2 regions of the Hyphomonas sp. J20-32 genome follow, and region 1 is predicted to be linked to the other one. Evidence: predicted binding sites of a transcription regulator. Region 1 holds the regulator's gene; the other holds the start of a gene.
What was found. The regulator HrcA, encoded in region 1, represses chaperone genes, less so after heat shock. The targets are predictions, from matches to a motif close to GTTAGCANTCNNCNNNGNNGANTGCTAAC.

Region 1 (11,771 bases):
ATCGACAAGAAGCGTGTCCCGCCGGAATCGTCCGGCGGCCGCGTGGATTGGTTTGCCTATGGCCGACAAGTTTGCATCCAGAGCTGATTTTGCCGGGCCTCCGACGGGTGAAGAGCAGCGGCGCGTCCGCCGTCAACGCGTGCTCAAGGCGGGCCGCATCGTCATCAACGAGAAGTCCAGCTCGTTCGATGCGATGATCCGCGACATGTCCGAGCTGGGTGTGAAGCTGCAAGTGCAGGAGGCCTGGCGGGTACCGGACAGGTTTCATCTTGTGATCACCAATTCCAATACGGGGGTGCCGGTGACGCGCGCCTGCGAGAAGCGCTGGCAGCGTGGCAACTATCTGGGCGCGCGCTTCTGCGACGCCGTTCTGCCGGCCCGCCGCGCCAATTGACGCCAACGAACAATAAAAAACCCGCCGGATCGCTCCGGCGGGTTTTTCGATTCTGGGGGATTCAAAGGGGTCAGGCGCTCTTGGCGTCGTCGACTTCCTCGAAGTCGGCATCGACGACATCGTCGCTGTCGGCTGCCGCATCAGCGGATGCATCCGCATGGGCCTCAGCTTCCTGCTGGTTGGCATAGATCGCCTCGCCAAGCTTCATGGCGGCGGTCATCAGGGCCTGGTGCTTGGCCTGTATGTCACCGACATTGTCGGTTTCACGCGCGGCTTTCAGCTCTTCAACGGCTTTTTCGATTTCGGCTTTCACTTCAGCAGAGACCTTGTCGCCATGCTCTTCCACCTGCTTTTCAGTCTGGTGAATCAGCGCTTCGGAATTGTTCTTGGCTTCGACGAGCTCACGACGGGCCTTGTCGGCGCCGGCATTGGCTTCGGCGTCGGCCATCATTTTCTTGATGTCCTCGTCCGTCAGGCCGCCATCCGCCTGGATGGTGATCTGCTGTTCCTTGCCGGTGGCCTTGTCCTTGGCCGAGACTGACACGATGCCGTTGGCGTCGATGTCGAACGTGACCTCGATTTGCGGCAGGCCGCGCGGGGCCGGCGGGATGCCTTCGAGATTGAACTGGCCGAGCTGCTTGTTGTCAGCGGCCATTTCGCGCTCGCCCTGGGCGACCTTGATCGTCACAGCACCCTGATTGTCGTCAGCGGTCGAGAAGATCTGGCTTTTCTTGGTCGGGATCGTCGTGTTGCGGTCGATGAGACGCGTGAACACGCCGCCCAGCGTTTCGATGCCGAGCGAGAGCGGGGTCACGTCGAGCAGGACCACGTCCTTCACGTCGCCTTGCAGCACGCCGCCCTGGATCGCTGCGCCAAGCGCCACGACTTCATCCGGGTTCACGCCCTTGTGGGGCTCGCGATTGAAGAATTTCTTCACCGCTTCCTGCACGGCGGGCATGCGGGTCATGCCGCCGACGAGGACGACTTCATCAATGTCAGACGCGGTCTTGCCGGCATCTTTCAGGGCCTTCTGGCACGGATCGATGGTGCGCTTGACGAGGTCTTCGACAAGGCTTTCCAGCTTGGCGCGGGTCAGTTTGATATTGAGGTGTTTCGGGCCGGTCGCATCAGCGGTGATGAAGGGCAGGTTCACCTCGTACTGGTTGGCAGACGACAGTTCCTTCTTGGCTTTCTCGGCTTCTTCCTTGAGGCGCTGGAGCGCGAGCTTGTCGGCCTTCAGGTCGATGCCCTGATCCTTCTTGAACTCGCCAGCGAGGAAGTCGACGATGCGAAGATCGAAGTCTTCACCGCCGAGGAACGTGTCACCATTGGTCGAGAGCACTTCGAACACGCCGTCACCGATTTCGAGCAGCGAGACGTCGAATGTACCACCACCAAGGTCGTACACGGCGATTGTCTTGTTCTCACCCTTGTCGAGACCGTAGGCGAGGGCTGCAGCCGTCGGCTCGTTGATGATGCGCAGGACTTCAAGGCCGGCAATCTTGCCGGCGTCTTTCGTGGCCTGACGCTGGGCGTCGTTGAAGTAGGCAGGCACCGTGATGACGGCCTGTGTCACCGGCGTGCCGAGATAGTCTTCAGCCGTTTCCTTCATCTTGGTGAGAATGAAGGCGGAAATTTCCTGCGGGGAATAGTCCTGGTCGCGACCCTTGACCCAGGCATCGCCTGCCTTGCCTTCGACGATGCCGAAGGGCGACATGGCCTTGTCTTTCTGGGCGGTGGGATCGTTGTACGTGCGGCCGATCAGGCGCTTGATGGCGTAATAGGTGAAATCGGGGTTGGTGACAGCCTGGCGCTTGGCAGGCTGCCCGATCAGGCGTTCGCCGCTTTCCGTAAAGGCGACGACGGACGGCGTGGTGCGCTGGCCTTCGGCGTTTTCGATGACTTTCGCCGTTCCGCCTTCCATGACGGCGACGCAGGAGTTCGTGGTCCCAAGGTCGATACCGATAATCTTGCTCATTGCATGTCTCTCTTCTGTTAGCCGCCACGGGCCTTGTTTGGGTTCGGTCTGCTCAGCAGCCCCGGAAGCCAGTGGCTCTCAAGGGTTCATATGAGACGGCGGGGACGGAATTTAAAGCCGTTCGCCTGTTCAGATGCGATATGGTGAGCCGATCCCCCCGCTCAAGGGGTGATGCGGCGCTTTTACACGGGGTTTAACCAGTATCAACACAGTCGTGAAAGCCATTCTCGCAGCCATTACCGAATTGCAACCCGAAATGGGCGATTTGACGGGGCCTGCCGGTTGCCGCAGTGGCGCCATCGGAGCATCATCACCCAAACGACACAGCTGCGAGGGCGTCCCCATGGGTGATGAAATGTCCGGAGTCTCGGGACTCATTGCCTCGCGCGTGTCGGTTTTGGAGACCGTGAACGATCCCGGCACGCCTGGCAGGACGGGCGACGACCGGTTCGGCTTTGACGAGGCTGCCGGGACAGCATGGGCGCTCGACGGGGCAACCGATGTCACAGACCTGAAGCCCTTCCCGGAGGCCGAGAGCGGCGCGGCATGGATCGCCGCAGCGCTCAGCACGCGCCTGATGGCGCCGCCGTCTCCCGGCGACACGCCGGAAACCCATTTTGCGGAAGTCCTGACAGACGTTCGCGCCCGTGCGGAAAAGGAAACCCGCATCCCGCTTGACGACCTGCCCGGCGAAGCCCGGCCCATTGCATCCGGCATGTGGATGCATGTTGCCAATGGCCGGGCCGAGTTTGCCTGGCTTGGCGACTGCATGGCGCTGTTGCGGCGCGGCGCTGGCGTGACGGTGATCGGGTCGCCGGGCAAGGCGGACGATGAAACCGTGACGGCCCGTCGCCTGCTGGCCGTGTCTCCGGAAGAACGGCTTGCGCACCTGCAGAACGACCGGCGGCGCTCAAATGGCAATCGCACCTGTTTCGGTCTTGACCCGCGCGCGGCCGCGAACCTTAAGACGCTGGAAATGGCCGTGGAAGCGGGGGACATGATCTGCTTGATGAGCGACGGCCTGTACCGGCTGATTTCGCCCTATGGCACGCATACGCCGGAGCGCTTCATGGCACTGGTTGAAGGCAAGGGCCTCTGCGGCGCGGTGGACGCGCTTCGCGCATTTGAAAGCACGCCCAAACGGGACATGAACCGGATCAAGGCCCGCGACGATGCCTGCGGCGTGCTCCTGCGTATCGACGATATTGACCAGGCGGAGGCGGCCGGGCTGGTCCTGTAGACGGATATCGGCATAGTGGACCCAACCGCCCACCAGATGGCGGACACGACCATCCAGGGAGACATGACCTATGCTGCGCTTTCTCGCCTTTCCTGCTTTCGCCATCCTGGCCGCCTGCGCGGCGGCACCGGCAAGGATTGCGGCTGTCCCGACGCTTGAACCGCTCTGGATCGCTGACGGGTTCTCGGCGCCGGAAAGCGTGGTCCGCGCGCCGGACGGGAACTATCTCGTCTCGAATGTCGGGATTGATGACGGCGACGCGAAGAACGGCGACGGTTTCATCTCCATGATATCGCCCGACGGCGAGCTGATCGAGATGTATTGGGCATCGAAGACCAACGGGCCGAAGGGCCTCGCGATCCAGGGCGGCAAGCTTTATGCCTCCGACATCGACGCCGTGATGGTGTTCGATGCCGGGAAGGGCGGCCTTGGGAAGAAGATTCCGGTCGACGGCGCCGTCTTCCTCAATGGCGTTACCGCATGGAATGGCGCTGTCTATGTTTCCGATTCCGGCACGGGTCGTATTCACCGCATCAAGGATGGAGTGGCCACGCTCTGGCTCGAGGACGCGCGCTTCGGCGGCATCAATGGCGTTCTGGGGGATGGCGACCGACTGCTGGTTTCGACCATGGAGACAGGGTCGCTGTTCAGCGTCACCTCCGACGGAACCATCGCCGAGATCGCGACCGGCATGAGCAATGCGGATGGTATCGGCCTCGTGCCGGGCGGGGGATACCTTGTCTCGTCATGGCCCGGGCAGGTCCATTATGTGGCTGACGACGGCGCCGTGACGACCCTGCTTGATACGACAGGCGACGAAACGCCAACCTTCCAGAACGACCTCAAGATATTCGGCGACACCGTGATTGTCCCGAACTGGCAGCCGGGCACGGTGACGGCGTGGAAACTGGTGCGTCCGGGCCAGGTTGATTGAGGTCAAGCCCGGCTGGCGGCGGATGCCCGATAGTTGAAGCAGGTTGCAACGGCCCGCGCCATGCGGGCGCGATGCGTTTGTTTCAATCGGGAGGATACGTGGTGGGATTTTCGGGAAAATGGGTCAGCGCGCGCAAATCGGTGCTTGAACTGAAACAGGATGGCGCGTCGCTATCGGGAACCTTCAATTCCGGTGTTGCCGACGAGGGCGTGATGAAAGTGCCGGTTGTCGGCTGGGCCAATGGCGACCGGATCGCGTTCACGTGCAGCTACGAAAAGTACGGAACGGTCATCGCATGGGTCGGCCAGATGACGGGCGAGAAAGGCAATCCCCGGATCGAGGCGCAATTCCTGCACGGCGCTGACGTGAAGGAGGAAAACGAAGCCGAATTCCTCTGGGCTGCCACACGGATCGGCAGCGACGTTTTCGTCAAGGCGTAGGTGCCGCCGGCAACTATTTTAGTTCGCGTTCCCCGCGCTCACCGCCACCATCGCGGCGCGCAATGTGCGGTCGCCGATTTTCCAGCCGGGCTGGAACAGCGAGGCGATGGTGCCGGATGGATGCTCTGACGGCACTTGGGCCACGGCTTGGTGCAGGTTCGGGTCGAAGGCCGATCCGGGCGCGGCGTCGATGGGTTTGACGCCATGGCGGCCGAGCGCGGTTTCCAGTTCCTTGGCGGTCATCTCGATGCCGCTGAGCAGGTTGTTGCCGGCATCAGACAGGTTGGCGCGGTCGTCATCCGGCAGGGCGGCAAGGGCGCGGGCCAGGTTGTCGGAGACGCTGAGCAGGTCACCGGCGAAACGTTCGATGGCGTAGACGCGGGCATCGGAGACCTGCCGTTCGGCGCGTTTGCGCGTATTGTCGAGATCGGCCAGTGTGCGCAGCAACTGCTCGCGCAGTTCCTCGGCCTCGATCTTCAGGCGCATCGCTTCCTGTTCCGGCGAGATTTCCGAGTCAGCCTCGGCTTCCATGCTTTCGGCCGCCTGGGCGCGGGCGTTCTTGAGCATCTCGTCGGCGGCTGATTTCAGCTCTGCCCGTGAGGCGTTTGGATCGATGTCGGCGTTCTGGCCGGTCTTGGTCTCGTCGTTCATCACTTCCCATCCTTTGCGCGCCGGGCGGCGAGGATTTCGCCGATCACCTTTGCGGTATAATCCACCATCGGTATGACGCGGGCATAGTTCAGCCGTGTCGGGCCGATCACGCCAAGCGCGCCAATGACATGTTTCGCCCCGCCCATATAGGGGGCCACGATCACACTTGAACCCGAGAGCGGAAAAAGCTGGTTCTCCGCACCGATGAACAGGCGCACGCCATCGGCCTCACGTGTCGTATCGAGGATATCGAGCAGGCTTTGCTGGCGTTCAAGCTCGTTGAACAGTTGGCGTACACGATCCAGGTCTTCGGCTGCCTTGGCGTCTTCGAGCAGGTTGGCGCGGCCGCGTATGATCAGCGAGCGGCCCCGCCCCGGTGCGTCTCCGCTCCACTGGACGAGGCCGGCTTCGACAAGGGACGCCGCCGTCGCATCCAGTGCGGCCCTGTGCGACCTGATCTCCTCGCGCACGTCGACGGCGGCTTCGGCCAGCGTGCGGCCTTTCATGCGGGTGGAGAGATAGTTGCCGGCCTCGATCAGTGTCGTGGCAGGCAGGCCGTCCGGAACCTTGACCAGCCGGTTCTCGATGTCGCCATCCTCGGTGACCAGAACGCACAGCGCTTCGCCGCTGGCCAAAGGCACGAATTCAACGTGGCGGACCGCTGTTTCGCGCGAAGGCGAGGCCACGAGCCCTGCCCCGCCGGTCAGGCCGGACAGGATGTTCGATGCTTCGCCGAGCACGGCCTGCAGGTCGCCGCCTGCGCCGCGCAGGCGCTCGTCGATCTCGCGCTTGTCGCTGCTGGACGGCTCGCCGATTTCTAGGAAGCCGTCGACGAACAGGCGAAGGCCGCGATGGGTGGGAGCGCGGCCCGCAGAAACATGCGGGGCATCGAGCAGGCCGAGATCGGTCAGGTCGGCCATGACATTGCGGATAGACGCCGGCGAGAGCGCGATCACGCCCTTCGACAGGGTGCGCGAGCCGACCGGTTCGCCGGTCGTCAGGTAGCCTTCGACGATCTGCTTGAAGATGTCGCGCGAGCGCTGGTCGAGGCGCTGCATCAGGGACTGGCTGTCGGGCGTCAGGGGCATGTGTATTGATTAGGGGCGCCGTGGCCCCTGTACAATAGGGGTTCAGACAGTGAGGTTCGTCCCATCGTCGCGGTCATCAGCGCTGCGCCAGGCGAAATAGGAGTAGACGAACAGGACGAGCACGACGCTCAGTACCAGCGCGGTCAATTGCAGGGCGAGGAAGAGGCCGCTGAAGACGAACGCGCCAATCAGGCCCAGGACGCCTGCAATGATGAAAAGCGGACCGGCAAGGCGGTGGGTTTTTTCCCATGCGATATCAGATGACAGGGTCCAGGGCGTGCGCACACCGAAGATGAAACTCGACCGCGTCTTGGGCAGGTAATTGCCCATGACGATGAACAGGATAGCGGTGCCCGCAATGATCCAGCGCACCATGCCCGATGTGTCAAAAGGCTGACCGGCGCCTTTCACCATGCCGAAGGCAACGCCTGCGGTCACCAGGGTCATCAGCGTCGTCACGGCGATCCAGGTGACGAGATAGGCCTTGCGTCCGACCGCCACGTTCTGTTTTCGCGGATCCAGAAAGGGCGCTACCGCCAGGATCGCGGAAATCGCCGCTGTCACGCAGGGCAACAGCCACAGGACCATCAGGGCGTCAGACTTGTTGCCGAACCGGTCCGGCATGCCATCAGCGCCGAAATGAAGCGGAATCTGGTTGCTCTCGGGCAGCAAACCGCTTGCATATATGACAATGCCGCACGACACGGCGACCATGACCGCGGCCCAAGCCAGTCCGGTACGGATATAGGGTTTCATTCTGCGGCCTCCTTCAGCTCGTCGTCGCCATTGTCGCTGCCGATCAGGCCAAGCAGGGCCGTGGCGGCATCTTCGAGCACACTCGTGTTCACACGGTAGAGGATCTGGTTGCCCTGGCGCTCGGCCGTGATCAGGTCGGCATCCTTCAGCACGGCCAGATGCCGGCTCATGGTCGGCCAGCTCGAACTCGAATTCCGCCGCAAGGTCACCCGCCAGGCGCGGACCCTTGCGCAGGAGGGCGAGGACCTGTCGGCGCGCCGGATGAGCCAGGGCCTTGAAGATGGTGTTTTGCATATACGCTAATTAGCGTTTTTGCTAATATGAGTCAACGCCTGTCTGAAGCGCTCATCCTAAGCGAAGTCGAAGGACTAGCCCGTTGGGGTGGGTGCTCAGAACAGGCCTTCGATCAGGCCGTCGGCATTGAGATGGATGGTCTCGGCAGCCGGGTGGCGGGGCAGGCCGGGCATGGTCATGATGTCCCCGCAAATTGCGACTACAAAGCCTGCCCCGGCCGACAGGCGCACTTCGCGCAGGCGCACAGTATGGCCCTCAGGAGCGCCGGTCAGGGCGGGATCCGTGGAAAAACTGTACTGCGTCTTGGCGATGCAGACGGGCAGGTGGCCGAAGCCGTCGGCCTCCCAGCGCGCCAGCTGGTCGCGCACGGCGCGCGGCGCTTCGACATGATCGGCGCGATAGATCCGCTTGGCGACGGTCTCGATCTTGTCGAAGAGGGGTGTCGCATCCGGATAGAGCGTTCGGAAGTCTGAGGGTTTCTCCGCAAGCGTCGCCGTCACGATCCGGGCGAGGGCTTCGGCGCCGGCGCCGCCATCGGCCCAATGCGTGCAGAGCGCGACGGGCACGCCGGCCTTGGCGCAGAAGGCTTCGATCGCGGCGATCTCGGCAGGCGTATCCTGGGTGAACCGGTTGATGGCGACGACTACCGGCAGGCCGAATTGCTGCAGGTTTTCGATGTGACGCCCGAGATTTGAAAAGCCCGCCTTGAGGGCATCGAGGTTTTCGATACCGAGTTGGTCCTTGGCGAGGCCGCCATGCATCTTGAGCGCCTTGACCGTGGCGACGAGCACGGCCGCATCAGGCTGGAGGCCCGACTGACGGCATTTGATGTCGAAGAATTTTTCCGCACCAAGGTCTGCGCCAAACCCGGCTTCGGTCACGACATAGTCGGCCATCTTGAGGGCGGCCTTCGTCGCAATCACCGAATTGCAGCCATGCGCGATATTGGCGAACGGGCCGCCATGGATGAGGCAGGGATTGTTCTCCAGCGTCTGGACGAGGTTGGGCAACAGCGCGTCCTTGAGCAAAGCCATCATCGCGCCTGTTGCCTTGATGTCTGCGCAGGTGACGGCGGTGCGGTCGCGGCGATAGCCGACGATGATGCGGTCGAGGCGTTGCTCAAGATCGGTCGCATCGGTCGCGAGGCAGAGGATCGCCATGATCTCGGAGGCGACGGTGATGTCGAAGCCGCTCTCCATCGCCGCGCCATTGCCCGGTCCGCCAAGGCCGGTCACGATCTCGCGTAGGTTGCGGTCATTCATGTCGAGCGCGCGGCGCCAGGTGACACGCGAGGGTTCAAGCCCGCTGGGACTGCCCCAATGGATATGGTTGTCGATCATGGCGGCCAAGAGGTTGTGCGCTGACGTGATGGCATGGAAGTCGCCGGTGAAGTGGAGGTTGATGTCCTCCATCGGCACGACTTGCGCGTAGCCGCCGCCGGCAGCCCCGCCCTTCATGCCGAAACAGGGACCGAGCGAAGGCTCGCGCAGGCAGAGCAAGGTATCGGACCCGATCCGGTTCATCGCATCGGCGAGGCCGACGCTGGTCGTGGTCTTGCCTTCGCCGGCGGCTGTCGGGCTGATCGCGGTCACCAACACGAGCTTGCCATCCGGTTTCGTGCCGAGGTTGGCGAGGTAGCGCCCGGCGATCTTCGCCTTGTCATGACCATAGGGGATGAGGTCGCCTGAAGAGATGCCGAGCTTCGCGCCAATTTCGGTAACAGGCTTCTTTGTCGCCGCCCGGGCGATCTCGATATCACTGGCCATGAGGCCCCCTCTTGGTTCCCTGATGTCCCTCTGGTGTAGACAGCGCCGTCAAAACCCGCAATCAGGCGGGGCAGAAAAGAGGACCCCGCCATGACCCAGCTTATCCGCCCATCCGGACGCGCGTTCGACCAGTTGCGTGAGATAACGCTCGAGACCAGCGTAACGCGCTATGCCGAAGGCTCGTGCCTCGCGAAATTCGGCAACACACATGTCCTGTGCACGGCCAGCTGGGAGAAGAGCGTGCCGGGCTGGATGAAGGGCAAGGGCGCCGGTTGGGTGACAGCGGAATACGGCATGCTGCCGCGCGCAACGCATACACGGGGCCGCCGAGAAGCGGCTGCCGGAAAGCAGTCCGGCCGGACGCAGGAAATCCAGCGCCTGATCGGGCGCAGCCTGCGCTCGGTCATGGACCTTACCGCACTTGGCGAAAACCAGATCACCATCGACTGCGACGTGCTGCAGGCCGATGGCGGCACGCGCACGGCCTCGATCACGGGCGGCTTTGTCGCCCTGGCGATGGCCTGCAACTACCTGAAGTCGGAAGGCGTCATCAAGGCGGATCCGATCCAGAAGCAGGCCGCCGCCATTTCCGTCGGCGTCTACCAGGACTTCCCGGTTCTGGATGTCGATTATCCAGAAGACAGCGAAGGCGAAGCCGACATGAATGTCGTGATGAGTTCCGATGGCGGATTCATCGAAGTGCAGGGCACCGGCGAGGAACGCCCGCTCAGCCGCAAGGAGCTCGACGAGATGCTGCGCCTTGCCGAGCAGGGCTGCAACGAATTGTTCGCTGCACAGCGCGCCGCGCTGGCCTAGTTGCGGGGCGGCAGGCCTGGCAGGCTGAACATGGCCAGCTGCAGGCTCTGCGCGATGCGTGTCGCGCGCTCCAGGAAAAAAGGAACGGCTTCAGGCGTCGGCGCAGTCTCTTCGAGGGTCTGCCGGAACAGGCCCAGCCATATCTGGAAATGAGCAGGCGTCACGTTGGCCAGCTTCTGGTGCGCGGGCACCGGCTTGCCATTATAGCGCCCGGCATTCATCGCCACCGACGCCCAGAAATCCTTCATGCGGGCGAGGTGCGGTCCCCAATTGTCGCCGATCTCGGTGTCGAAGATCGGGCCAAGCGTCTCGTCGCTGCGGACACGGGTGTAGAAGGTTTCGACCAGTTCGGAAATGTATGCGTCATTGATGCCCATGCGTTGGGCATTTTGCTGGATCTCGCGGCGGCGTTCCTCAGCGGTTCGCAAGACATGGTTCATGCTGTTTCTCCAATCGCAATCATTTCGTGCAGCGAGGCATTGCCGTTCACCAGATCGGCGATGGAATAGGAATCCAGAGCACGGAAGAAGGCTTCAAGGGCTTCGGCCAGCGCGCTGCGAAGTCGGCAGGCCGGCGAAATTCGGCATCCACCCGCTCCGCCGGGAAAACACTCCACGAGCGCTGTGCGGCCTTCCATGCGGCGCACCACGTCGCCAATGCTGATATCGGAGGCCGGGCGGGCCAGGCTGAGGCCGCCTTTGCGTCCGCGCTCGGTCGCGATGACGCCTTCATGGCCGAGGGCCTGCACCACTTTCATCAAATGGTTCTTCGAAACGCCGAACGTATCCGAAATGTCGGCAATCGTGACACGGCGATCAGTGTTGACGGCCAAATGCATCAGCGTCCGCAGCGCAAAATCGGTCTGCATATTGAGACGCATGGTGCCTAGGCCTCATCGGAGTGTCGCGTGTCCCACGTAATTTCGTGAGCGCCTTCATCGAATCCATTCCTCCGCCCAAGGACGAGTACGGTTGTCAGGACGCCTGCTACGATGAATGAAACCGCGGTTCCGGCAAGCAGGGCGACCCAGCCATGACCGGACATGTCAGCGCCCATGGAGGACCGGCTGAGCAGCCATACCAGCCCCATCACGACGAATGTGGCAAACACGGCGCCGACAGCAAGGCCGCCAATGAGCTTTGCTGCAAAACTGGGTTTCGTCATGGTAGCTGCCTTTCAACGCGCCGGACCGGGGGTGCCGGCGACCGCGCGGCACATATAGGCGGTTTGCGCCCGTCGATCAACAAAACATGCATATCATATGCATGTTATAAATTGACGCAGCCCAACGGCTGCACAGGTGGACCTATTCGGCCGGCTTGCCGTGTTCCCACGTCACGTCGCGATCGAAGAGCGGCACGGTAGACAGGCTCATCTTGGCTGAACCGTCTATGGGTTTCCGGCTGAACGAGAC
Region 2 (11,771 bases), 1.5 Mb from region 1:
CTTCCGGCTTGCCGAGGCGCTTGGGGAAGGGCACTGACGCGGCGAGGCTGTCGAGCACCTTCTGCGGCGCGCCCAGCATCAACGGCGTGGCAAAGATGCCCGGCATGATCGAGTTCACGCGGATACCGAGGTCCATCAGGTCGCGTGCCAGCGGCAGGACCAGCCCGTTCACGCCGGCCTTGCACGATCCATAGACCACTTGTCCGATCTGCGCGTCCATGGCGGCAACCGACGCCGTCAGCGTGATCACGCCGCGCTCGCCATCCTCGGTGATCGGTTCGGCGTTTGCCATGCCCAGTGCCGAAATCGAGGCGACACGATAGGAGGATACGAGGATGCCCTGCGCACCGAACGCGTAGTCTTCGGTCGGTAGGCGCTTGAACGCGTGGCTCTCCTTGTCGAAGCGCAGCGTCTTGCCGCCCTTGGCCGTCATGGCGCAATGCACGGTCACGCGTTCCTGCCCATGCGCCTTGCGGGCCTTCTCGAAGCCGTCGAGAACCGATTGCTCGTCAAGGATGTTCACCTTGCAGAACAGGCCGCCAATCGCCTTGGCGACCGCCTCGCCCTTTTCCTCATTGATGTCGAAAATGGCGACTGGGGCGCCCGCCTTGGCAAAGGCTTCGGCGGTAGCCTGTCCAAGGCCGGATGCGCCGCCGGTAACGACGAGCGGTGTGGATTTGCTGATCTGCATGGGTTTCTCTCCTCAGGGATGTTCTTTTGCCTGATTTGTAGACCCGGCCGGGCCTGCTGGGAACGCCTGACCATGCGGCAGCTATGGGCAAAGGACCGGTTCGCGCTTAGCCTTGGTCCCAGAAAACAGGGAGAAACACCAATGGCTATCGATTTCACCATTCCAGACGACGCAAAGGAAGTACGCGAGCGCGTGCGCCAATGGGTGCAGGACGAATGCATCCCGGCCGAAAAGGAAATGGCCGCCGGCAAGGCCTACAAGACGGTGCTCGCCGCGCTGCGCAAGAAGGCCCGCGCCCAGGGCCTCTGGCTGCCCTTCATCCCGACCGAGCATGGCGGCATGGGCCTTGGCCCGCTCGCCAACGCGCTCGTGCAGATGGAGCTGGGACAAAGCCATCTCGGCGCGTTGTCGATGAACTCGCAGGGCCCGGATGACGCGACCATGCTCACGCTGCTCGCCCACGGTACGGACTTCCAGAAAGAGAAATACCTCAAGCCCCTGTTCAATGGCGAAAAGCGCATCTGCTATTCGATGACCGAGAAGGCCGCCGGCGCCGACGCCACCGGCATGCAGACCGCCGCCATCAAGGACGGCAAGGGCAACTATGTCCTGAACGGCGAGAAATGGTTCTCCAGCGCGGCCAGTGCGGCCGATATCGCCGTCGTCATGGCCAAGACCAATCCGGACGCACCGCGCCACCAGCAATACTCGACCTTCATCGTCGAGCTGCCAAACCCCGGCTACAAGATCATCCGCGACATCCCCACAATGGCCGTGCACGGCGCGCACTATGAAGAGATGGGCGGCGGCCATGCCGAGGTGAAGATCGAAAATCTCATCGTCCCGGAAGAAAACCTGCTCGGCGGCGAGGGCGGCGGCTTCAGCATGGGCCAGCACCGGCTCGCTTATGGCCGCCTGCGCCACGGCATGCACAATGTCGCCATGGCACAGCGCGCGCTCGATCTGGCCACGGAACATGTCACCAAGCGTTCCACGTTCGGCAAGGGCCTCGAGGATCGCCAAGGCGTCCAGTTCATGCTCGCCGAGTGCGCCAGCGAACTCTACATCGCCCGCCTCATGCTCATGCATATCGCCTACAAGGCCGAGAACGGCATGGACTTGCGCCAGGAGAACGGCATCGCCAAGGTCTTCCTCGCCAACATGGTGCACAAGGTTGTCGACACCGCCATCCAGCTCCACGGCGCGCTCGGATACTCGCTCGATACGCCGCTCGCGGCCTGGTACACCCACATCCGCTCCCAGCGCCTCGTCGACGGTCCGGATGAAGTGCACAAATGGATCACCGGCAAGAACGTCATCCGCGCCTTCAAGAAGGATGGCACCACCGCCGCAGCCGCAGGCGGTGACCTGCTCTAGGTCCTTTTCGTCCCCAGCTTGACAGGGCGTCCCTTTCGTTAGACTACATATGTAGTCAAACAGAGGAGACGCCCATGTTGCGCATCACTTTTCCTGCGATCCTGCTCGCCGCAGCCGCCACTTTGCCTGTCGCTGCCACCGCCTGCGCCAGCGAACCTGCAGCCACCGCGGACCCGGCCGCGCCCCAGGCCGAAACCGTGGAGTCGGAGAAAAAGCCTCACCGCGTAATCGTCAGGAAAGTGAGCAAGGTGTCCATGGGCGATGCAACGACCGTCGATGCGACGGGGGAAGACGGCGAGACCAAGGTCATTCGCGTCATGAAGCATGGCGACCACACAATGCACGTCGCCGATTGTCCGGAAGGCGAGGGCGACGAGGACGTGTTCAAGTTCGAATTCCGCGAAGAAAGCGAAGACAGCAGCGACGTCCAGGTCAGCGTCATCTGCCTGACGGGCGACGAAGCCAGGCCTGAAAACAAGGCGGCAGCGCTCGAGCAGGCCATTGCGCGTCTTGAAGCGGAAGGCGAACGAGAAGCAGCTCACCGCGCTCGCACGCTTGAAAAACTGAGAGCCGAACTCGCCCGGCTCAAATCCGAAGCTGAGTAGTACCCGCTAGCGGATACCTGGCATCTGTTCTGGCGGGCGGATCGTGACCCCGCCCAAATGGCAAACGAAAAACGGCCCCCCGTTTCCGGAGGGCCGTCTGTTCGTATTGGTTGGCTTGGCGCCTGGACTAGAAGCCCATGCCGCCCATGCCGCCCATGTCAGGCATGCCGCCACCGCCGCCGGCTGATTCCTTCTTCGGAGCTTCAACAATTGCAGCTTCCGTTGTGATCAGCAGGGCTGCAACCGAGGATGCGTTCTGTAGGGCAGAGCGAACCACTTTCACAGGGTCGATGACGCCCATGGCAACCAGGTCGCCATATTCTTCGGTCTGGGCGTTGAAGCCGTACGAGCGAGACTTGTTGGCGAGGATCGTGTTGACGACAACCGATCCCTCAACGCCTGCGTTCTCGACGATCTGGCGAAGCGGAGCTTCGAGCGCCTTGCGGACGATGTCGATGCCGGCTTTTTCGTCGTCATTGATGCCAACAACGTCGATGTTCTTGGAAGCACGCAGCAGGGCCACGCCGCCACCAGGAACAATGCCTTCTTCAACAGCTGCGCGCGTTGCGTTCAGCGCGTCGTCGACACGGTCTTTCTTCTCTTTCACTTCGACTTCAGTCGCACCGCCAACCTTGATCACGGCAACACCGCCAGCGAGTTTCGCCAGGCGTTCCTGCAGTTTCTCACGGTCATAGTCCGACGACGTGTCTTCGATCTGGGCACGGATCTGTGCGACGCGTGCTTCGATGTCTTTCTTCTTGCCGCCACCGTCGACAATGGTCGTGTCGTCTTTCGTGATCGACACGCGCTTGGCTTTGCCGAGCATTTCCATGCCGACGTTTTCCAGCTTGATGCCGAGGTCTTCGGAGATGACCTGGCCGCCTGTCAGGACAGCGATGTCCTGCAGCATGGCCTTGCGACGGTCGCCGAAACCCGGTGCCTTCACAGCAGCGATCTTGAGGCCGCCGCGCAGCTTGTTCACGACCAGCGTGGCAAGGGCTTCGCCATCAACGTCTTCAGCGATGATCAGGAGTGGCTTCTGGCTCTGGACAACGGCTTCGAGGATCGGAAGCATTGGCTGGAGCGAAGACAGTTTCGACTCGTGCAGAAGGATGAGGACATCTTCCTGTTCGGTGATCATCTTGTCAGCATTGGTGATGAAGTAAGGCGACAGGTAGCCGCGGTCGAACTGCATGCCTTCGACGACTTCGAGTTCGGTTTCCAGCGACTTGGCTTCTTCAACCGTGATGACGCCTTCATTGCCGACTTTCGCCATCGCTTCTGCGATCATCGCGCCGACTTCGGTGTCACCGTTCGCCGAGATCGTGCCAACCTGGGCGATCTCTTCGTTGGTTTTTACCTTCTTGGCGTGGTGGGCGAGGTCGCGGACGACTTCGGCAGCGGCTTTCTCGATACCGCGCTTCAGGTCCATTGGGTTCATGCCAGCGGCAACGCGTTTCATGCCTTCGCGAACGATGGCCTGGCCGAGGACCGTAGCGGTCGTCGTGCCGTCACCGGCAACATCGTTGGCCTTGGAAGCGACTTCGCGCAGCATTTGTGCGCCCATGTTCTCCAGCTTGTCTTCAAGCTCGATTTCTTTTGCGACGGTGACGCCGTCCTTCGTGGAGCGCGGTGCGCCGAAGGATTTTTCGATCACCACGTTACGGCCTTTCGGGCCGAGCGTGACTTTCACTGCGTTGGCGAGAACATCGACGCCCTTGAGCATCTTCTCGCGGGCTTCGGAGCCGAAAACAACGTGTTTGGCAGCCATAGTGAGTTACCTCTTTGAATAGGTTGAAAATTCAGGAAATTGCGACAGGGCGGAGACTATTTGGTCTCCAGAACGCCCATGATGTCGCTCTCTTTCATGATCAGCAGCTCTTCGCCTTCGACGGTGACTTCCGTGCCGGACCATTTGCCGAACAGGACGCGGTCTTTCGCTTTCACGTCGAGCGGGATGCGCTTGCCGGCGTCATCAAGCAGGCCTGCGCCTACGGCGACAACAACGCCTTCCTGGGGTTTTTCCTTGGCGGTATCGGGAATGATGATCCCGCCCTTGGACTTTTCTTCTTCCTTGACGCGGCGCACGACGACGCGGTCGTGGAGGGGACGAAGTTTCATGATTGAGCCTCTCGCTTTTCTACGTAGGTTCTGGGGTTGAATCTGTCGCGTCAGCGCTGGGGCAGGGCGAGAATTAGCACTCACCTGCCCAGACTGCTAACGGTGCAGCGGAAATAGGTGTGGCCAGGGGCGCCGTCAACAGCCGGACCGTGAATTTTTTATTCACCAAGCGCCCGTCAATGCTATGGAATCAGGCAGGTAAAAGGGGGCGCGGCATGGCGCGGATCGAATATGATGCAGCGGGCAGCCCCGTAAACGTGCCGAGCCTTGAGGCCATCGCCCCGAAGCGGCCGGAATTCGCCCACGGCCCGCGCATCTGGGCCGAGACGCTGGCGCCCGCCCTCCATGCCCGCGAATCCGAGCGCCGCGAGACCATTCGCAAGGTCTGGCGCAAGACAGCCGTCGCGGCGGTGATTCCCTGGCTGCTCCTGCTCGTTTTTGGCGTGATGCGGCCGTTCCTGTTCGGGGCATGGACGATTGTTCTGGTCTTCGGAACTCCGATTTCCATCATCCTGGTCGCCGGTATGGACTGGCTGCGCATCTACGCCATGAAGTCCGCCACCAAGGAGCTCGTCCTCGGCGCTGCCTGCCAATGCTTCGGCTTCACCTATGAAACCCTCGCGCCCGACGTGTCCAGTGTCACCAACTATCGCAGCCTCATCGCCGCGGCCAAGGCCCACCAGGCTCGCTACGGCACGCCCGGCCGCAAGACCGGCAAGCGCAAGCGCCGCAGCCAGACCCGCATCACCACGCCCTTCGGCACAGCCAGCTTCGGCGCGTCGGATGCCACAGGCCCCGAATGCCCGACCCCCGCCTATGATGTGCTGGAGGATGCCAGCCTGTTGCCGGGCCACGATTCCCGCCATTTCGAAGACCTCATCAAGGGCGAGCGGGCAGGCGCCGCCTTTTCCCTCGTCGAGGCGAAGCTCGAAACCTCCGGCGACAATGGCGGCACGGTGTTCCAGGGCCTCCTCTTCCACGTCCAATACCCGGGTCTCTTCCATGGCCGCACGCTCATGGCCCGCTCGCGCTGGTGGAAGCGCGGCAAGGCGGCGAAGGAATTGCAGAAAGTCAGCCTCGTCTCCGCAGAACTCGACCGGGCCTTCACGGTCTATTCCACCGACCAGGTCGAAGCCCGCGCCCTGCTGACACCGGACCGGATGGAGCGGCTGATCGCGCTTGAGCGCCACTTCTCCGGCGGAAAGCTGCGCGGCATTTTCGAGGACGGTCACATGACCATCGCCCTGGAGGCGCCCAACCAGTTCGAGGCCGGTTCCATCTTCAAACCGCTTGCCGACCCGGACCGCTTCGCCACCGCCCTCGTCGAACTCGGCCTCGTCTGCGACCTGATCGACGGCTTCCTCACCCGCGACTGGGTAAAGGACAGGCTGTAGGAAAAGGACCCGTCTCTCCGCCCCCGCCAGATCTGTGGCATGATGGGGCCCATGTTTCCGCTCGACCAACAGGATATCGACCATCTCGCGCCGGAAGGCTGGCTGCGCATTGCCAGCCTCGTGGCCATCGCGCGGCACATCCTGGGGATCGACGCGATCCCCCTGCCGCGTGGCCTTGCCGCCAAGGCGCTGCTCGTCCTCAAACCTGCCGAAGCCATGGCACGGCGCCTACTCTACCTGATGGCGCCCGACATGACGCTTTCCGTGTCCCCGGCGAAAGCCGGGGCCTCAGGCCAGTCGATCCCGGCAAGCATGACGCCCGCCTCTCCTGCGAAGGTGGGGGCCGCGATTCCCCGGTTCCGCTTCACCGAACCCCTCGGCCCCGGCCCGAAGAATAATGGCCCGCGCATCCGCTTCTTCAACGAACCGCCGAAGCCGCCAAAGCCCGTGCGCGTGCCGCAGCCGAAAACCAGCGCGCCCCTGCTCGCCCGCATCCGCGCCCTGCAGGCTGTCATCGACCAGCCTGACGCCCACGCCAAACGCTTCGCCCGCTGGACTGCAAGGCGCAAGGCCAGAGGCCATCCGCGCCCGGTCTCGCTCGCCTTCCTGAAAATCCCCGGCATCGCTCCCAAGCGGCTCTTGCCCGAAGTCAAAGCCGACCTCCGCTTCTTCAACGACGCCGCCTTCTACAAACTCCAGCCCCCGCCCGAACCGGGCTAAAGCCAAACACAGGCCAACTCAGGGACTCATCCTGAGCGAAGTCGAAGGACGAGCCCCGTGCGATGGAACCCCATGCGTGCGTCCCGCGCCCGTGCTTCGACTTCGCTCAGCATGAGCGCTATATCGGTGTGTATGCGAATTTGGGTCTATGTTCTCGAATGTGCTGATGGACGCCTCTATGTCGGGTCGCACCGGGGAGAGGATGTTGCCGCGCGCATCTGGGACCACAATGAAGGCGTTTCCAAAACAGCCTACACCTATCACCGACGTCCTGTGACGCTGGCTTGGGCCGGTGAGTTTGAACACCCGACCGAAGCGATCGCTTTCGAACGCCAAATGAAAGGCTGGACCCGCGCCAAGAAGCTGGCCTTCATCGCGGAAGACTGGGACGGGCTGAAACAACTCTCTCGCTCTCGAACCGCCCCGCCTGTTCACGAGAAAGGCAAATTCTACAGGCTTACCCACCCCAGGTCGAGTGACGAGAAGGGCTCATCCTGAGCGAAGTCGAAGGACGGGCCCGGGGAGAGCAGAATTCGCCTGCGCCCTATCCTTCGACTTCGCTCAGGATGAGCGTTCAAAGGCAGCGAAACCCACGGCGATACGTCACCGCCCCACATCATATTTGTCGCTCTTGCGCTCGCCCAGCAACATGCGCTGTTCGAGCCGCTTGCGCAGGGCCGCGTAATAGGCCTCCAGGAAGGCAAGGTCGGTCTCGCCCGTGCCGCGCTCCCAGCCCACCTTGGCGCGGATGCGTTCGGCCACCTGCTGCTTGATCTCGGGTGTCGACTGCCTCAGCACGTCCTCCAGGACATGCAGTTCATGGATGCCGTAGGCGTCCACCTGCGCGGTCGTGAAGGCGAAGCGCGCGCCTTGTTCGGGCGATGCCACCGCCGCCACGATGTCGCTCATCAGCTGCGCCTTGGGCGCCTTGATCACCCATGTGCCGGCCAGCAGGTCGCCCACCCGCATCTTGTCCTTGTTGAAGAAGGGAAAGAAGACGAACACACCTGACCAGGCCAGCCCGAGCAGGGCGATCCAGGCCCCGACCCGGTCGCCTCCCATGAACACGAATTGCAGCGGCAGGCCGATCTCGATCTCCCGCATGAAATTGCGCGCCAGCACCGCGTCTGCATTCAGCCGTCCGCCATCGCGCGCGGCCACCCTCAGGCCCAGGGCCCGCTTGCCCGGTGTCGCCGCCTTCCGGCCGATCTCGAAGAAAACGAAATAGAAGTTCCGGAGGAAAAAATGGAAGACCAGCACGAAGGAAAAGGCGATCTGCATTTGATCGAACCCCATCCCGGCGGCCATGTAGGCAAAGCCGAACCAGACGACGAGCAGCACGGCCCACTGGATGGCGAGGTCGATGAGCAAGGCCCCGGCGCGCTCGGCCACGCTGGCAAGCTTCAGCCGGATCTCCGCGCCTTCCGGCGTCACCAGCGTGCGCATCATCTTGCCGACGCGCATCTGTTCGGCCAGCCGCGCCCGGCGGCGCTGGGCCGCTTCCATGCTGATGCCCGGACGGGCAGGGGCGGGCGTGTTGGTCATAGCTCACGCTCCGCGCGAGGCAGGTAGAAATAGGCGCACCACAGGAACAGGCTGATCGCCGCAATCGTGTAGCGCACCGTATCGGAATTGATCATCTGCCGCCCGAAGCCTTCCAGCAGGGCTGCGATGACGAGCATGATCACACAGCCCATGGCCATTGTCGCGGCCTGTTGCCCGGAGGCCCGCGCCGAGGCGATCCGCGTCTTCTGCCCCGGAAACGCAACCGCTCCGCCAATCACGAATCCCGCCGCGCCGGCCAGAATGATGGCGAACAATTCGGTCACGCCATGGATCATCAGCCAGCCGGTGAACTCGTATCCCAGCCCCTTCTGCCAGAAGACGGCATAGAGCGATCCGATGGTCACGCCATTGTACAGCAGCAGCCAGGCAGTCGGCACGCCGAAGGCAAAGCCGAGCGCGAAGGCAAACAGCGAGATCTGCGCATTGTTGTTGAACAGGAAACTGGAAAATGCGGCCAGCTCGCTTTGCCCGTTTTCTCCGTCCTGCGTGTAGATCGTCGAACGCAGGTATTCCACCGTCGCATCCGGGTTGCGCCCATCCATCATGTTCTCGCCATGGAAGGTCCAGAACCATTCCATGTCCTGCAGGCAGAGGACAAAGGCGAGCCCGATGCCGCCGAACAGGAACAGGAAAGACAGCAGTGTCGGCCCCACCGCGCCGCGCACCGCCCGCGGCCAGCCCCGGCGCAGGAAGTCCATCATCCGCTCGCCCAGCGTGGTCCGTGCGCCGTAGACAAAGAAATAGGCCCGTGTGCACAGGCTCTCCAGGTAAGTGACGACGTTCTGGTCCAGCGAGATGGATTTCGCCACGGACAGGGAGGACACAGCCTGCCGGTAGAGCCGGGGCAAAGCGGTCATTTCCTCGTCGCTCAGGCCCTTGACGCCCCTGTTCTCCGCCCGGGTCAGGATCAGGTCCAGCTTGCGCCAGTCGGACTCGCGCTCTTCCCGGAAGCGATAGGATTTGAGCATGTCGCTCATAGCAGGTCCCTCTGCTTGATCTGCAGGTAGCGCGAAATCAGTTCCCCGCCGAACGCTTCCGGTTTCGTCTCGATGACCTGTACGCCCATCCGCTGCAGGCGGCGCAGGACAATGTCCCGCTCCGCCAGCATCCCGTCGGCAATCACCGCGCGGGTCACGTCCTCGGTCGTCTCCGGCGGGGCGTCCACCAGGCCCGACAAGGCTTCGTCCTCGAACGTCGCGAACAGGATCAGGTGGCGTTCGGTCAGCCGCTTCACGTTCTCCAGCATGAGTTCAGCGGAAATCGTGTCGACAAAATCCGAAAAGATGATGATCAGGCTGCGCCGCTCCAGGCGGCTGGCCAGCGTTGACAGGGCCAGCGTGTAATTCGTCTCCTCGGTCGAATAGTCGAGGTTCGCTGCCATGCCCTGCGCCTTGGGAAACCCGCGTGGCCCGCTCAGGAATCCGGTCGTCAGGCCGGGTCGCGAGTCGAAACCATAGAACATTGTCCGGTCGCCGTGACGCAACGAAACATAGGAGAGGAGCAGCCCGGCATTGATCGCCCGGTCGATCTTCGGCACCCCGCCCAGCGGTTCGCTCATCAGCCGCCCCGTATCGAACGCGAAGACAATATTGTGGTTGCGTTCTGTCCGGAATTCCTTGGCCAGCAACAGGCGGTGCCGGGCCGAATGTTTCCAGTCAATCGCCCGCCGGTCCATGCCGCTTGCAAATTCACGCAGGGCATCGAACTCGCTGCCGTCGCCCCGCTCGATCTGGGTCTTGATGCCGAAGGCGGCGTCGCGCGAGAACAGGCGGATCGCCTCATCCTTCACCCAGCGAATGTTCGGCGTCACCACGATCTCGTGATCCAGCTGCAATATGTGCCGTTTCTGTATGAGTCCCAGCGGTCCGTTCCAGCGGCTCCACAGGCGCACAAGCTTTGCCATGCCGCGCCGTTTCGGTGTGAGGGTAAATTCATACGGCCTTTCCCGGCCTTCCCAGCCGCGCAGGCCCTTGGCAGGAATGCTCTCGAGAATATCGTTCGTTTCCAGCTGCACCCGAATGCGCTGCGGCAACGCACCATTTGCAAAGCCCAGAACGACCGGCAGAGGATCGCTCCCTCCGACATAGAGAAGGGCAGGCGGTCCCATGTCCACGTCATAGGCCCGCAATGACGCGCCCATCATGGCGTCCAGCAGGATCAGCGCGCCAACGCCGACAATCCAGCCCGCCGAGACAGTCCACAGCGCTGGGGCCATCAGTGCGATGGCCAGCATCAGCGGCACGCCGAGCAGCATCAGGAAGATCGCGCGAGGCGTCGGCGAAATCAACGGGGCGCCGCCGTCTGCTCGACGATGCCGGCCAGCGTCTCGTCCGTGGTCTTGCCCTCGATCTCGGCGGCTGGTGACAACAGGATGCGATGGCGAAGGGCCGGCAGGGCCAGCGTCTTCACATCGTCCGGAATGACAAAATCGCGCCCGTCGATTGCAGCGCGCGCCCGCGCAGCGGTGGCAAGGGCTGCGGCCGCTCGCGGGCTCGCGCCGGTTTCCAGCGCAGGGGTTTCCCGCGTCGCCCGGATCAGGTCGACAATATACGAGATGATGTCATCCTTCAGCTTGATCTGCGAAACGACCCCGACCGCCGTGTCCAGGTCTGACGCGGTGATCACGGATTCGATGCCGAACGAGGCAGGCGTGTTCATGCCGGTTCGCGTGCCGTGTTGAGCAACGATGGCGAATTCTTCCTCGCGGCTCGGATAGTCCAGTGTATGCTTGAACAGGAACCGGTCCAGTTGCGCTTCGGGCAGGGGATAGGTGCCCTGCTGCTCGATCGGGTTCTGCGTCGCGATCACGGTGAAGCGCGGATTCAGCGGATAGGAATCACCGTCAATCGTCACCTTCCGCTCCTGCATCGCCTCCAGCAGGGCGGCCTGCGTCTTCGGCGGCGTCCGGTTGATCTCGTCGGCCAGAAGCAGGTCGGTGAAGATCGGTCCCTTGGTCAGGCTGAATTCATTGGTCTGGAAGTTGAACAGGTTGGTGCCCAGCACGTCGCCCGGCATCAGGTCCGGCGTGAACTGGATACGTCCGAAATCCAGCGAGATGGATTTGGCGAAACATTGTGCCAGCAGCGTCTTCGCCGTTCCAGGCGGGCCTTCCAGCAATACGTGCCCGGACGAAAACAGCGCCGTCAGCAAAATGTCGACCGTCACGTCCTGGCCGATCACTGCCTTGCGTACTTCGCCGCGAATCCTTCCCGCGAGCTCTTTGATGTCACTTACGTTCATGCGTGCCTCTCCTGAGAATGTCGCGTCGCCAGCGATACAGTTCGCGGGCCTTGTTCA

Region 2: a site for HrcA is predicted at 4,867-4,895, ahead of groES (co-chaperone GroES). Genes of this name have one in related genera too.

The regions. Positions count from the first base shown of each region.
Region 1 is NZ_CM147873.1:1,059,675-1,071,445, forward strand. It holds gene AC0L7I_RS05300 (PilZ domain-containing protein) at 59-394, shown strand; gene dnaK (molecular chaperone DnaK) at 465-2,372, opposite strand; gene AC0L7I_RS05310 (protein phosphatase 2C domain-containing protein) at 2,716-3,612, shown strand; gene AC0L7I_RS05315 (SMP-30/gluconolactonase/LRE family protein) at 3,683-4,546, shown strand; gene AC0L7I_RS05320 (avidin/streptavidin family protein) at 4,648-4,986, shown strand; gene AC0L7I_RS05325 (nucleotide exchange factor GrpE) at 5,005-5,637, opposite strand; gene hrcA (heat-inducible transcriptional repressor HrcA) at 5,637-6,725, opposite strand; gene AC0L7I_RS05335 (SdpI family protein) at 6,768-7,481, opposite strand; gene AC0L7I_RS05340 (hypothetical protein) at 7,478-7,651, opposite strand; gene AC0L7I_RS05345 (hypothetical protein) at 7,650-7,784, shown strand; gene AC0L7I_RS05350 (formate--tetrahydrofolate ligase) at 7,871-9,541, opposite strand; gene rph (ribonuclease PH) at 9,632-10,357, shown strand; gene AC0L7I_RS05360 (group III truncated hemoglobin) at 10,354-10,797, opposite strand; gene AC0L7I_RS05365 (RrF2 family transcriptional regulator) at 10,794-11,237, opposite strand; gene AC0L7I_RS05370 (hypothetical protein) at 11,243-11,521, opposite strand; gene AC0L7I_RS05375 (CreA family protein) at 11,664-11,771, opposite strand, start outside.
Region 2 is NZ_CM147873.1:2,605,727-2,617,497, reverse strand. It holds gene AC0L7I_RS12740 (SDR family oxidoreductase) at 1-691, opposite strand, end outside; gene AC0L7I_RS12735 (acyl-CoA dehydrogenase family protein) at 833-2,068, shown strand; gene AC0L7I_RS12730 (hypothetical protein) at 2,143-2,673, shown strand; gene groL (chaperonin GroEL) at 2,801-4,444, opposite strand; gene groES (co-chaperone GroES) at 4,501-4,794, opposite strand; gene AC0L7I_RS12715 (DUF3137 domain-containing protein) at 5,010-6,188, shown strand; gene AC0L7I_RS12710 (hypothetical protein) at 6,228-6,908, shown strand; gene AC0L7I_RS12705 (GIY-YIG nuclease family protein) at 7,041-7,406, shown strand; gene AC0L7I_RS12700 (RDD family protein) at 7,512-8,453, opposite strand; gene AC0L7I_RS12695 (stage II sporulation protein M) at 8,450-9,451, opposite strand; gene AC0L7I_RS12690 (DUF58 domain-containing protein) at 9,448-10,761, opposite strand; gene AC0L7I_RS12685 (AAA family ATPase) at 10,758-11,714, opposite strand; gene AC0L7I_RS12680 (DUF4350 domain-containing protein) at 11,701-11,771, opposite strand, start outside.